DNA from 2 places in the Mixta intestinalis genome. Region 2 is predicted to be linked to the other one. Evidence: predicted binding sites of a transcription regulator. Region 2 holds the regulator's gene; the other holds the start of a gene.
The links. The regulator PurR, encoded in region 2, represses purine synthesis genes. The targets are predictions, from matches to a motif close to CANGCAAACGTTTGCNTG.
Positions count from the first base shown of each region.

Region 1: a site for PurR is predicted at 5,972-5,989, ahead of tusA (sulfurtransferase TusA). Genes of this name have one in related genera too.

Region 1 is NZ_CP028271.1:4,082,975-4,090,428, reverse strand. It holds gene rpoH (RNA polymerase sigma factor RpoH) at 1-29, opposite strand, end outside; gene ftsX (permease-like cell division protein FtsX) at 288-1,274, opposite strand; gene ftsE (cell division ATP-binding protein FtsE) at 1,267-1,932, opposite strand; gene ftsY (signal recognition particle-docking protein FtsY) at 1,938-3,416, opposite strand; gene rsmD (16S rRNA (guanine(966)-N(2))-methyltransferase) at 3,604-4,206, shown strand; gene C7M51_RS18885 (DUF1145 family protein) at 4,196-4,465, shown strand; gene C7M51_RS18880 (DUF2500 domain-containing protein) at 4,470-4,829, opposite strand; gene C7M51_RS18875 (lysoplasmalogenase) at 5,018-5,647, shown strand; gene tusA (sulfurtransferase TusA) at 5,651-5,899, opposite strand; gene C7M51_RS18865 (7-cyano-7-deazaguanine/7-aminomethyl-7-deazaguanine transporter) at 6,157-6,822, shown strand; gene C7M51_RS18860 (DcrB family lipoprotein) at 6,946-7,454, shown strand, end outside.
Region 2 is NZ_CP028271.1:1,246,340-1,253,793, reverse strand. It holds gene rnt (ribonuclease T) at 1-407, shown strand, start outside; gene C7M51_RS05925 (Grx4 family monothiol glutaredoxin) at 474-809, opposite strand; gene C7M51_RS05920 (C40 family peptidase) at 1,168-2,004, shown strand; gene cydH (cytochrome bd-I oxidase subunit CydH) at 2,067-2,144, opposite strand; gene purR (HTH-type transcriptional repressor PurR) at 2,444-3,469, shown strand; gene punR (DNA-binding transcriptional activator PunR) at 3,480-4,415, opposite strand; gene punC (purine nucleoside transporter PunC) at 4,526-5,716, shown strand; gene cfa (cyclopropane fatty acyl phospholipid synthase) at 6,010-7,158, shown strand; gene C7M51_RS05890 (riboflavin synthase subunit alpha) at 7,219-7,454, opposite strand, start outside.

The DNA of each region.
Region 1 (7,454 bases), 1.9 Mb from region 2:
ATAGCTAAAGTGTGCATTTCTTTGGTCATTCAAACCCTCTCATAATTATCATTATTGCCGCACGATTTCCTTTTGCGCTATTCCTCAAAATACAGGAATCCGCCATGAAATCTCAAAGCAATCTGTGCTACTTCATTAGATAGCGAAGTTATCCACAAGTTCAATTTACAGCGTGAATATTTTATACACAAGATAGGACGTCAGACGATGCCGGAAAAGATAAAAGCGGGAAGCTTCCTCTGCGGCACAGACGTCATGCAGCAGAGGAAGATTATACCAAAAAAACGTTACTGTGGCGTAAAACGACGTAAATGTTGTACGGTAGCTAACCAGGCGGCAATCCAGCCAATCATCGCTGACAGCAGCAGTAGCAACAGGCTCTCATCCCATGACAGGCCGCTGATACGGAAGGTGGTACCAAAAACGCTGGCAACCTGCGCCACCACCGACTCAAGGCGTAATACCAGTACTTCCGACAGGATTAGCGACAGTACCGCGCCGCCCAGCCCCAGCAACGCACCGCCGTACAGGAAGGGGCGTAGAATAAAGCCATCGGTAGCGCCGATCAGTTTCTGTACGTTGATAGTATCGCGGCGGGCAAAAATGCTGAGCCGCACGCTATTGCCGATGACCAGAAACACCGCGACTACCATCAGAATGCCAATCAGCGTAGCTACCTGCCCTACCAGCCCGGTCAGCGCCGCCAGACGAGCAAACCAGCTATCGTCCATACGCACGTCATCAACGCCATCGACATGCTGCACACGTTCACGCAGCGTTTGCAGCGTCTTCTCATTCTGAAAATTCAGTTCAGGCGTAATGATTACCACCGCCGGTAATGGATTTTGCTCCAGCATATCCAGCGCGCCGCCAAAGCCGGACCAGTTACGAAACTCGCCCAGCGCCTCTTCACGTGACAGGTAATTGACCTTCGCCACGCCAGACTCTTTCTTCAGCGTTGCCACCACCTTTTCCGCCGCGGTGTCATCCAGCGTTTTCGACAGATAGAGCGTTAGCTGCGGCGTGGGATACCACTGCTCCGCCGCCTGGCTGACGTTTTTCCACACCATATAGCACACGCTCGGCAGCGTCAGTGAGATAGCGATAACCATCACCGTCAGCAGCGTAGCCAGCGGCTGACGCCACATATCGGAGAGCGTGCCGCGCCAGGCGTAGCGCCACTGCTCCTGCCAGCCGCCCTTCAGCGCCTTGCTTTTCGGCTGCTGCGGTTTCGCTTTTGACGCCGGTGCACGTTTATTACGCTTATTAGCCATGTTCGCCTCCGTGCAGTCTTCCCTGGCTGAGCCGCATCACGCGATAGTTACGGCGGGCGATCAGCCCCATATCGTGCGTTGCCATCAGAACGGTTACGCCGACGCGGTTAAACTCTTCAAACAGGCGCAAGATATCTTCCGACAGCGCCTCATCCAGGTTGCCGGTTGGTTCATCAGCCAGCAGCACCGCCGGTTTGTTTACCACCGCACGGGCGATACCGACACGCTGTTGCTCACCGCCTGACAGCTGAATGGGAAAACTTTTCGCTTTGTCGAGGAGGCCCACTTTATCCAGCGCGGCGGAAACGCGGCGACGAATATCTTCCCCGCTGGCACCCGCGATGATCAGCGGGATCGCCACGTTGTCATAGACTGTCCGATCCATCAGCAAGTGGTGATCCTGGAAGATCATCCCTATCTGACGACGCAGAAACGGCACCTCGCTATTTTTCAGTCGGCTGATATCGTGTCCGCTGAACCAAATATGGCCCGCGCTGGGGCGTTCAATGCCGCAAATCAGCTTCAACAGGGTACTTTTCCCTGCGCCGGAATGACCGGTCAGAAACGCCATTTCACCGGGTTGCAGATGAAAATCTACCCCCTGTAGCGCTTGCCGACCGCCGAGATAAGCCTTACTGACCTCTTCAAAGCGAATCATCCTGGTTAATCCTCTCGGGCAAACAATGCCTCAATAAAATCTTCGGCCTTAAATGGCCGTAAATCATCGATGCCTTCTCCGACACCGATAAAGCGAATCGGGATACTAAACTGGTCCGCCACTGAGAAGATCACACCGCCTTTTGCCGTACCATCCAGCTTAGTCAACGTAATCCCGGTCAGGCCTACCGCTTCGTGGAACAGTTTAGTCTGGCTGACAGCGTTCTGGCCGGTGCTGGCATCGATGGTCAGCATCACCTCATGCGGCGCATTCTCATCGAGCTTTTTCATCACGCGGACGATTTTCTTCAGCTCTTCCATCAGATGCGCTTTATTTTGCAGACGTCCGGCGGTATCAGCGATCAACACATCCACGCCACGCGCTTTGGCGGCCTGAATCGCATCGAAAATCACCGAAGCGGAATCGGCACCGGTATGCTGGGCGACAACCGGAATATGGTTACGCTCGCCCCATACCTGCAACTGCTCAACCGCGGCGGCACGGAAGGTGTCACCCGCTGCCAGCATGACCGATTTACCCTGCGCCTGATACTGACGCGCCAGCTTACCGATGGTGGTAGTTTTCCCGACGCCGTTCACGCCAACCATCAGGATGACAAACGGCGTTTTACCATCAACCTCCAGCGGCGCATCAACCTGATGCAGAATACTGGCCATTTCCGCTTTCAGCAGGCCATACAATGCTTCAGCATCACGTAGCTGTTTGCGGTTCGCCTGTTGAGTCAGGCTGTTGATAATGCGCTGTGTGGTTTCAACACCCACATCGGCAATCAGCAGCTGCTCTTCCAGCTCTTCAAACAGTTCATCGTCGATCTTTTTACCGCGGAACAGGCTGACAAAGCCGGAGCCAAGATTCTGGCGCGTTTTTACCAGACTGCGCTTCAGGCGAGCAAAGAAACCCTCTTTGGTCGGGCGTTCCTGCTCAACGGGCGCAGCGACTGGCGTTACCGCTTCTTCTGGCGCTTCTTCCGCTAACGCCAGCGCGGTCAGCTCATCATCAGAAAGCGGCGCTTCTTCTTCCAGCACGGCATCTGGCTGATGCGTATCGGAAAGCGCGACGGCAACGGCAACTTCAGCAGCGATAACCGCATCTTTCTCATCAGCTTTAGCTGACTCGCTCTCTTCTTCAACCGGCGCTATGGCTTCCGCTGGCGCAATCTCTTCCGGCAGAATTTCTTCTTCAACCGGCGCTACGGCTTCCGCTGGCGCACTCTCTTCCGGCAGAATTTCTTCTTCAATCGGCGTGGAACGCGCTTCTTCCTGACGCGCCACCTCTTCCGTTGTCGCAACAATCTCTTCAGCAAGCTGCCCGGCGGATACCGGCGTCGCGGTGGACGCATCGCTTTCCGCAGCGGCTTCCGTTTGCTCCGTTAACGTCTCTTTTTGTTCTTCTGGCTGCGCAGGCGTTTCTTCACGACCGAACCCCAGCCAGGAAAAAAAGCCACGCTTTTTCTCTTTTGCCATTGTGTGACTACACTCCTCGATGGCTTTCATCCGGGCATCTGTCGCGCCGGGCTGAAAAAATAACCTGATAAAGAATTCATTAGTCTAACACTTTCCAGCCAGCGCAACACCAGCACCCTTTTTAACGTTTCCTCAACCGCTTTCGCCCGTTAAACTACGCAACAAATTATGACGAGTTGTGAGCAGCATGAATAAAAAACCCCGCAGCGCCGCCGGTCAAATCCGCATTATCGGCGGCCAGTGGCGTGGACGAAAACTGCCGGTGCCGGACAGTGCCGGACTACGTCCAACGACCGATCGCGTTCGTGAAACGTTATTTAACTGGCTGGCACCTGAAATCCAGCAGGCGCGCTGTCTCGACTGCTTCGCTGGCAGCGGTGCGCTCGGCCTTGAGGCGCTCTCGCGCTACGCCGCATCAGCGACCATGCTGGAACTGGAAAAACCTGTTGCGCAGCAGTTAATGCGGAATCTGCAAACCCTGAAAGCCAGCAATGCGCAGGTAATTCAGACCAACACTCTGAACTGGCTGGCGCAGCAGGGCGATGCTTATCAGATAGTGTTTATCGATCCGCCCTTTCGTAAGGGCCTGTTGGATGAAACGCTACGCCTGCTGGAGAGCAACGGCTGGCTGGCTGACGACGCGCTGATTTATGTCGAAAGCGAAGTAGAAAACGGCACGCCGCCGGTACCGGTTAACTGGCAGCTACACCGCGAAAAAGTGGCGGGCCAGGTGGCATACCGTTTATATCGCCGCACAGGCACAGCACAGGAGCAGAAAGATGTGGCTTAATCTGGGGCGTTTGATGATGGTGTTCGTATGGGCCTTTCTGTTACTGAATCTGGTACAGCCTTTTCCGAAACCGCTGAAATATTTTGTCGATGTTGCGCTGATCTTTATGGTGATTATGCACGGCCTGCAGCTGGTACTGCTACGGGCGACGCAGCCGAAGGATAGCGCGAAGCTGAGCCGCCTCACGCAGATTAAGATCTTTTTCTTCGGCGTCTTTGAACTGCTGGCCTGGCAGAAAAAGCACTATCCAAAACAGTAACGCCTTAAGGTTTTTGCGGCGTAAAAGAGATAAAGCGGGTGCCCTGCACCTTCAGCTCGCCTTTTACGCCTTTATCCATCTGCTGCCAGGCGGCCGGCGACACTTTTAGTGTGATCTCTGCGGCACCGTTAAGCGGCTGAAACCGCGCCTCATAGCGCATCTCTTCTCCGGCAATCACCTCGCGCTGGCGTGAACGCCGATCCGATACCGGCATGTCGCGCTTATCTTTAACCTCTACCGTCAGCGAGCGCACCGGCGACGCGTCGTTTTGCGCCGTCTCGCGTCGCTGCTTAATAAACTGACGTGAGGCCAGCACAGCAATAATGGCTAACACAATTAAAAAAATTAGTGGGGGCTTACTCATTCTGCCAACAGGCTCCGTTTCCGCTCTTTTCCTGTGCACCAAGGATACAACCAGCATGCTGCCGTTGTCACATTGCCCTCCGCTAACCTAAACTCAGTGCAGGATTGCTAATAAAATAGCGGTGTTAGTTAACGCGGTGGCTGTGCTGCAAATACTGGCAACGCCCCTTTTCCAAAAAGGACAACTCCATGATTTGGTCGTTTCTTGCAGTACTTTTTTCCGGCTGGCTGTATGTCGATGCGACTTATCGCGGCCCGCAGTGGCAACGCTGGCTGTTTAAGCCCGTTACCCTGCTGTTGCTGCTGGCGTGGGCCTGGCAGGCACCGACGCTGAATCCCAGCGACTATCTCATCCTGCTGGGACTGCTGGCGACGATGGCGGGCGATGTGCTGACGCTGCTGCCGCGCCAGCGCATGATGTATGCCCTCGGCGCGTTCTTCCTGGCCCATCTGCTTTACACCATCGATTTCGCCAGCCATATGACGATGAGTTTTTTCTGGCCCATTCCATTAACCATGCTGATTATTGGCATCGTCTGGATAGCGATTATCTGGTCGCGGCTGGAGGAGTTGCGCTGGCCGGTCTGCACCTTTATCGGTATGACGCTGGTTATGAACTGGCTGGCCGCCGAGCTCTATTACTTCCGCCCAACCGACTACAGCTTCTCACTGGTTGTGGGTGCAACGCTGCTGACGCTGGCGAATCTGGTCTGGTTTATCAGCCACTTCCGCAAGCGTTTTACGGCGGATAATGCAATTGTCGCCGCCTGCTATTTTGCCGGGCATTTTATGATTGCCCGCTCGCTCTGGCTCTTTTAAGGCTCAGGCCACGCCCTTGCGCAGCAGATAGCGGTAGGGCTTTTCATCGATCGCCTGTGCCACCAGCGTGTGCTCCATAAAACGGCAGAAGCCGGGAATATCGCGCGTGGTGGCCGGATCGTCAGCAATAATCAGTAACGTTTCCCCTTCCTGCATGTGGCGCACCGCTTTGCGCACCATCATCACCGGCTCAGGACAGCGCAGGCCCAGCGCATCCAGGGTTTGATCGGGATTGGCAAATAGATCGCTCATAATTGTCTCAACGGCAGCGGTTCAGGGACTCTATTTTACCCCTGACGGTCAATGGCGCAAGCTGCCCCCCGCCAGGTTAACGTTTGCGTGAAAACTAACCGTTGCAAACAGAGGATAACGCGGTAAGATGCGCCCGCGATAAGACTTTTACCCCAATTATCGTGACAAAAAGCTTTGCTGCCCGCTAACCGTTAGCGCTTAAGCCAGGCTCTGAATAAAGACTGGGTTCCCTCACCCCAACGTAAAAAAGGTACATTATGATCGCTTTGACGCCGCGCCAGCGGAAGCATGCGCTTATCTGGCTCTCTTTGTTTCACCTGCTGATCATCACCTCCAGCAACTATCTGGTACAGCTCCCGATTACTCTGTTTGGTTTCCATACCACCTGGGGCGCTTTTAGCTTTCCGTTTATCTTTCTGGCAACCGATCTCACCGTCCGTATTTTTGGTGCTCCGCTGGCCCGCCGCATTATTTTGGCGGTGATGATGCCCGCGCTGATTATTTCTTACATCATCTCCGCGCTGTTTTATAACGGTGCGTGGCAGGGAATTGAGGCGTTACAACAGCTGAACCTGTTTGTCGCACGCATCGCCTGCGCCAGCTTTATGGCTTACGCGCTGGGTCAGATTCTGGATGTGCATGTCTTTAACCGCCTGCGCCAGCTGCCACAATGGTGGATCGCGCCCGGCTGCGCCATGTTTTTAGGCAATATCAGCGATACGCTGGCCTTTTTCTTTATCGCCTTTTATAAGAGTCCCGATGCGTTTATGGCCCAGCACTGGGTTGAGATCGCGCTGGTAGACTACAGTTTCAAGGTTCTGATCTGCATGATTTTCTTCCTGCCTGCTTACGGCGTACTGCTGAATGCGGCACTGAAGCGTCTGGCAGAGCGTTCACAGCAGCCCGACTATCATTTCAGCTAAACGGCAATAGCGACAATGCGCCAGCGCGTCTAAGATCGTGACTTACGATTGGTTGCTTTTACGCGCTGATTCAGTTTGTATTTGAGTTCTGTATGGTCAGGCAAATAGAGAAAAGGGAACCTGATGCGTCAACTTACGAAATATCTTGGAATAGGTTTACTGGTGGTCGGTCTTGCCGCCTGCGATCAACAATCCGATAAAGCCGCGGCGGATGATAATGGCACCAGCGCCAGTACTTCAGTGCAGACGGTAACCTTAATGGATGGCAAGCTCAGCTTTAATCTGCCTGCGGGTATGTCTGATAAGAGCGGCAAGGTTGGCACCCAGGCGAACAATATGCATGTCTACGCCGATGAAAGCGGGCAGCGCGCGATTATTGTTATTGAAGGTGATGATACGGATGAAGGGCTGGACGTGCTGTCTCAGCGCCTGGAACGGCAGCAGCGCAACCGCGATCCACAGCTACAGGTGGTGACTAACAAGGCAATTACGCTGAAAGGTCAACCAGCACAGCAGCTGGATACGGTCATCTCTGCCAATAATCAGTCCGCGTGGTCTTCGGTAGTGCTGGCTAAGGCAGAAAAAAAACTGGTGACGCTACAAATTACGCTGCCAGCGGATAACCAACAGCA
Region 2 (7,454 bases):
AATATGATGCGCTGCACGAAATATTCAAGCAGGTTCGTAAAGGCCTGAAAGATTGCGGCTGCAATCGCGCCATTATGGTGGCCCATAATGCCAATTTCGATCACAGCTTTATGATGGCGGCCGCCGAGCGCGTTGGCCTGAAGCGTAACCCTTTTCATCCGTTTGCCACCTTTGATACCGCTGCGCTTAGCGGCCTGGTGGTTGGTCAGACGGTGTTGGCAAAAGCCTGCAAGGCAGCCGGTATCGCCTTTGACGCCAGCCAGGCGCACTCCGCGCTGTATGATACCGAGCGCACCACCGAGCTTTTTTGCGAACTGGTAAACCGCTGGAAACGGCTGGGCGGCTGGCCACCGCTGCCGGTAGAAGAAGACATGTCTGTCGAGAATATGCTGACGGCGGAAAAATAGTTCGTATCAGGCAATAAAAAAGGGCACCACTCCGGGTGCCCCTTGCTAATTATGCTGCGCTGAAGCTTATTCTGCTTCTTTATACTTCTCGGCGGTTTCTTTAATCAGCGTTTGCAGTTCGCCGCGCTGAAACATCTCAATGACGATATCACAACCGCCAACCAGCTCGCCGTCTACCCACAGCTGAGGGAAGGTCGGCCAGTTAGCATATTTCGGCAGCTCTGCGCGAATATCAGGATTTTGCAGGATATCCACATAGGCGAAGCGTTCGCCACAGGCAGAGAGAGCCTGAACCGTCTGAGCAGAAAAACCACAGCTTGGCAGCTTTGGCGAACCTTTCATGTACAGCAGGATCGGGTTTTCTGCGATCTGGCGCTGAATTTTTTCAACAGTACTCATAATTGCCTTCCTTAAATAGCTTGCTTCGTGTCAGATGATTGTAGCGACTGTAACGGGTCACTGAAAACGACATTTTCTGTAAGGTTAATACTGGCAGGGAAACCAATAAAAATTGCACAGAAAATCGACGCTGCTGTCACTTCGCTAAAATGGAAACTAATTAATAACTGGTAATAATTTCGTTGGGATAAGCGCCTGTTTCCGCTTATTTTTACATCTTAATGCAATTAAAGTTTAATCTACTGCAAAAGCTTTACCTTTTCAGAAAAAGTTAGATTAGAATTGGCCTTCAGGGGTCTGTCGTTACGACAGAAATATGTTTAACTTTGCGCGCTTATCGCGCCTTTATTGTAGCTACGCCATGCGTTTACTGATTGCGCTTTTTATGCTGGCCTTTGCTCAACTGTTTTTTAACGTTGCGCAGGCTTCTCCACAGGCACCGGTTAAGGCCAGCCAGCATAAAATTGATAAAAAGAGCGCCCGTGAAGATGAACGGCGCAAACGTCGCCCGGTAAAAACCACCAGCAAAAAATCCCGCCTGACGACGGCTGAAAAAAGCAAGCTGAATAAGAAAAGCAAGCCGGTGAAAAACGGCAGTGCCAGGCTGACAAAGGTAGGTCACCACGCGGCTACTGTCACCGCTGCCAAAAGCGGCAGCGCAAAAATGAGCAGTATCAAAACGGCTAAGTTGCGCTATGGACATCACCGTGGTGAACTGCATCATGATGAAGTTGAATTCACTGACGCGACCCACGGGCCGCTGGTATTGACCAGAGCGCACCGTGAGCGTTATCAACGGGCGCGTGAAACGGCAATGAATAAGCTGATGAATCAGCTGGGTAAACCTTACCTCTGGGGCGGTTCCTCGCCGCATACCGGCTTCGACTGTAGCGGTCTGGTCTGGTATGCCTATAAAGACGTGTTGAAATTTAAGATTCCCCGCACCGCCAATGAGATGTATCACCTGCGCGATGCTGCTCCGGTAAGCCGTGGGGCGCTGGAAAAAGGCGACCTGGTCTTTTTCCGCATTACTAACCGCGGCGCTGCCGATCACGTTGGTGTTTATCTCGGTAACGGGCGCTTTATTCAGTCACCGCGTACCGGTAAAGATATTCAGATTAGCCAGCTGAGCGATGATTACTGGCAGCGGCATTATGTTGGCGCACGCCGGGTGATGACGCCCAGAACCGTTCGCTAAGCAGTTGCGCAATAAAAAAAGCCTGTCTGATGACAGGCTTTTTTTATTACTGAGGCTTTTCCCTAATGCGTTGCAGCAGTGAGGCTGAACGCAAGAATCAACGACAGCGCTGCGGCGGCGGTACATAATGCCAGCTTCAAATCCGTGCTCAATCCGCCCTCCCTTATTAACCACAAAAAAAATGAGGGATTGATTTTCCCATACTCGTCGGTAAAAATCTCGTTTTCTTTGCGCCAGCTTGGTAGAATCCCCGCTTTGCGTTGCGCAACAGCGGTCAACTGCCGCTGTTAGTCCCTTTTTATAAAGACGTCCCGCCCGCCAGACGTACCTCAGCCAGCATAACGACAATCGCCAGGTACGCTGAATTACGCTATGGGGACGCAAACGTTTAACATCAGGCTTATCAACCTGTTATGATAGGCGCAGGAGTTATTTTTTAATGGCAACAATCAAAGATGTCGCGAAGCGTGCCGGCGTTTCTACCACGACGGTATCACACGTCATCAATAAGACCCGTTTTGTCGCGGAAGATACCCGTGAAGCAGTGTGGGCAGCAATCAAGGAACTACACTATTCACCAAGCGCGGTAGCGCGCAGCCTGAAAGTTAACCACACCAAGTCGATTGGCCTGCTGGCGACCTCCAGCGAAGCGCCCTATTTTGCTGAAATTATTGAGACCATAGAGACGCGCTGTTTCGCACAGGGCTATACCCTGATTTTGGGCAACGCCCATAACGATTTGCAAAAACAGCAGGCTTACCTGTCGATGATGGCGCAAAAGCGCGTGGATGGTTTGCTGGTTATGTGCTCTGAATACCCTGAAGCGCTGTTAAAAATGCTTGAGGAGAACCGCAACATTCCGATGGTAGTCATGGACTGGGGCGAATCACGCGGTGATTTTACCGATACCGTGCTGGATAACGCCTTTGAAGGCGGCTATATCGCCGGGCGCTATCTGATCGAGCGTGGCCATCGCGACATCGGCGTTATTCCCGGACAGATGGAGCGCAACACCGGCGGCGGACGACTGGCCGGGTTTATGAAGGCGATGAACGAAGCCAGCGTTACCGTACGCGATGAATGGATCGTACAGGGCGACTTCGAACCGGAATCGGGCTATCGCGCCATGCAGCAGATTCTGGCGCAAAAGCAGCGTCCCACCGCAGTATTCTGCGGCGGCGATATTATGGCGATGGGCGCCATTTGCGCAGCAGATGAGATGGGCCTGCGCGTACCGCAGGATATCTCGGTCATCGGCTACGATAACGTACGCAACGCCCGCTATTTCACGCCAGCGCTGACTACCGTGCATCAGCCAAAAGAGCAGCTGGGCGAGGCCGCCTTCGATATGCTGTTAGATCGTATCGTCAACAAACGCGAGGTATCGCACACCATTGAAGTGCATCCTACGCTGATCGAGCGTCGCTCGGTTATCGACGGTCCGTTCCGCGACTATCGCCGTTAATTGTTCCTGCTCAGGAGAGCACCTTCTCCTGAGCAACCTGCTCTTCCCGCAACCACTCCCGATTTAACGTCTCGGTATCCCCTAAATAATCCAGCAGCCAGCGCAGCGCGGGCGAGCCGCTTTGTTCTGCCCAGCTGACGCAGCAGTGGCTGTCTGGAAAAGGATCGGGCAGCGAGATCTCTTTTAGCAGGCCTGATGCCAACGGCGGCGCGGCAAAATGACCGGGCACCATACCGACACACAGCCCGGCGCGCAGACAATCAAAGGCGCTTTCCCAGTCGGGCACCACCAGCCGCCGCTGATTATCCAGCGTCCAGGTGGTACGGCGCGGTAAGGCACGCGAGGTATCTTCCAGTACCAGCGAAGGCCAGGGGCGAATATCATCCTCCTCCAGGCAACCTGATTTTTCCGCCAGCGGATGCCCGGCGCTGACCACACAGCGCCAGTTCAGCGCGCCCATATCCCGAAAGGCAAAGCGTCCGCCAACCGGAACGGCCTGGGTAGCGCCAATCGCCACATCCACGCGTCCATCCGCCAGCGCATCCCAGACGCCGTTAAAGACTTCCGTCGTAATAAGGAGTTCCATATCAGGAAAGTGTCGGTAAAAATCAAGCACCAGCTGGCGCGTACGCTGCGGCTTAACGATCCGATCGACAGCGATACTGAGCTGCCCGCGCCAGCCGTTAGCCACCTGCTGGCACTGCCGACGCGTGGCGAGCATTTTTTTGATAACAGATCGCCCTTCGCGAATAAAAAGCTCGCCCGCTTCCGTTAGCACCACATCGCGATGGCGTCGTTCAAACAGCGGTACTGCCAGCCATGACTCCAGCTGCCGTACCGTATAGCTGATAGCGGAAGGAACCCGATGTAATTCGCTGGCGGCGGCTGAAAAACTGCCGGTACGTGCTACGGCATCGATAACTTCAAGCGCATGTTCTGACCACATATTTTGCCTGCAAAAAATTTGACAGCATCCGGCAAATTTTAACGTTTCACATTAAAGAAAACATCCTTTAACCTCGCGCCGTCTGTTTACCTGCTAATGATGAGAAAAAAATGTCTGGTTCAAAAGGATTTATGCTCTACCTGGCGCTGCTCAGCACGCTTGGCTTCCTCGCCACTGATATGTATCTGCCCGCCTTCACCGCCATGCAGGACAGCTTTCATACTTCAGCGGGCATCATCAGCGCCAGCCTGACGGTATTCCTTGGCGGTTTCGCCTGCGCTCAGCTGGTGTGGGGACCGCTTTCCGATCGCTTCGGACGCAAGCCGGTTCTGCTGTTTGGTCTGGCGCTGTTCGCGCTGGGCTGTGCCGGTATGCTGTGGGCCAGCGAGACCTGGCAGATGCTGACCCTGCGTTTTATCCAGGCGGTAGGCGTCTGCTCCGCGACGGTAAGCTGGCAGGCGCTGGTGGTTGACCGCTATCGCGGCGCACAGGCCAACCGCGTGTTTGCAACGATTATGCCGCTGGTGGCACTGTCACCGGCGCTGGCCCCGCTGTTAGGCGCGTGGATACTGAATCATTTCTCCTGGCGTATCATTTTCCTGGTGCTGCTGCTGATTACTCTGCCGCTGCTGTTCGCTACCGCGACGCTCAAAAAAACCGTCACCCCACACGCCGAGCGGCCACGTGTCGGCTTTTTCCGTCTGCTGGCCTCACGTATCTTTAGCGGTAACGTGCTGATTTATGCCGCCTGTTCCTCTAGCTTTTTCGCCTGGCTAACCGGCTCGCCGTTTATTCTGCACGATCTCGGTTTAAGTCCGGCCGACATCGGTTTGAGCTATATTCCGCAAACTATCGCTTTTCTGATTGGCGGCTTTGGCTGCCGTGCAGCCCTGCAACGGCGCAGCGGCAAAACGTTGCTTCCTTTCCTGCTGGGCTTCTTTGCGAGCAGCGTGATTATTCTGTTTATGGTGGCGCTGAGCGGGCACGCTACGCTGTGGGGGCTGCTGGCACCATTTTGTGGAATGGCACTGGCTAATGGCGCTATCTATCCTGTCGTAGTGGCAAACGCACTGCTTCCTTTTCCGCACGACACGGGTAAAGCCGCCGCGCTGCAAAACTGTCTGCAACTGGGGCTCTGTTTTTTCGCCAGTCTGGCGGTTTCCAGCTGGCTTAGCCAGCCGCTGCTGACCACCTGCTCGGTAATGCTGTTTACCGTCTTTCTGGTTGTGCTGGGCTATATTCTGCAATTTACCCGACGTGATATTTCAGCAACAGCGGCTGATAACCAGGAAAGCATTTGAATGAATAAGTTTCTATCTGTGCCTATTAATTAGCACACTAACTGTTAGTCATTGTATATTCCCTGGGGTGAGCATATACTCGCTCCCAGGCTTTGACTTATAATAACTATTGCGTTTTTTTTCCAGGCAACGAATCTTTTATCGCCGTTTGTCGCGCTGGCTATTCGGTCAGTTTCAATCCTCTGTATAACGTCGGATATCTGACATACGTTTTTCCGTGAGATTTCTCACAACCCTGCAGAAATTGACTATTCTATTTCTCAGGTTCGTATCACACAGGTGATGGAGAAGCTATGAGTTCATCGTGCATAGAAGAAGTGAACCTGGAGGAAAACCATTGGTATCGTATCGCCCATGAAATGTTGGAAATGGCCGATATCGAGATCAACGGCAAGCGCCCCTGGGATATTCAGGTAAAGAACCCTGATTTTTTTAAACGTGTTTTACAGGAAGGCTCCCTCGGCTTGGGCGAGAGCTACATGGATGGCTGGTGGGAATGCGAACGGCTCGATATGTTTTTCCATCGCGTGCTGAAAAATAAACTGGATCAGCAGCTTCCTCATCATATCAAAGATACTTTGCGTATCGCTGCGGCGCGTTTGACCAATTTACAGTCTAAAAAACGTGCGTGGATGGTTGGCAAAGAGCACTACGATCTGGGCAACGATCTTTTTTCGCTTATGCTTGATCCCTTTATGCAGTATTCCTGCGGCTACTGGAAAGAAGCCAAAACGCTGGAAGAGGCGCAACAGGCTAAGCTAAAAATGATTTGCGAAAAGCTTCAGCTCAAACCGGGCATGAAGTTGCTGGATATCGGCTGCGGCTGGGGTGGCCTGGCCGAATTCGCCGCACGCAATTATGGTGTTTCCGTCCATGGCGTTACCATCTCCGCAGAACAGCAGAAGCTGGCGCAACAGCGTTGTGCCGGGCTTGATGTCACCATTCTGTTACAGGATTACCGCGATTTAAACGATCAGTATGACCGCATCGTTTCTGTCGGGATGTTTGAACACGTCGGCCCTAAAAATTACGCCACTTATTTTGAGGTTGCCGACCGTAATCTTAAGCCTGATGGGCTGTTCCTGCTGCATACTATTGGCGCAATCAAAACCGATATGAATGTCGATCCCTGGATCGATAAATATATCTTCCCTAACGGCTGCCTGCCTTCAGTACGCCATATCGCCCAGGCCAGTGAATCCCACTTCATTATGGAAGACTGGCATAACTTCGGCGCTGATTATGACACCACATTGATGGCATGGTATGAGCGCTTTTTACAGGCGTGGTCGCAGCTGGAAGAAAAATATGGTGAACGCTTTAAACGGATGTTTACTTACTACCTGAACGCCTGTGCCGGAGCATTCCGCGCACGTGACATTCAGCTCTGGCAGGTGGTATTCAGTCGCGGTGTGGAAGGCGGCCTGCGCGTACCGCATTAATCGCTGCGTTTAGCGTCAGCATAAAAACAGGCAACCCGGTTGCCTGTTTTTTTATGGCTTTTACTGTTCGCTCTCTGCGGCGGCGCTCGCTGCCAGCGTGGCTTCTCGCTGCGCCAGCACGCGCTCTACCGTATCAACAACCGCCTGCGTATGCGGGTCGATCTCAATATTAATCCGCTGTCCCAGCTTTTTCGTTCCCAGCGTGGTACGCGCCAGGGTTTCCGGGATCAGGTGCACGCAGAATTTAGTTTTGGTGACATCGCCAACGGTCAGGCTGATACCATCAATACCGATAA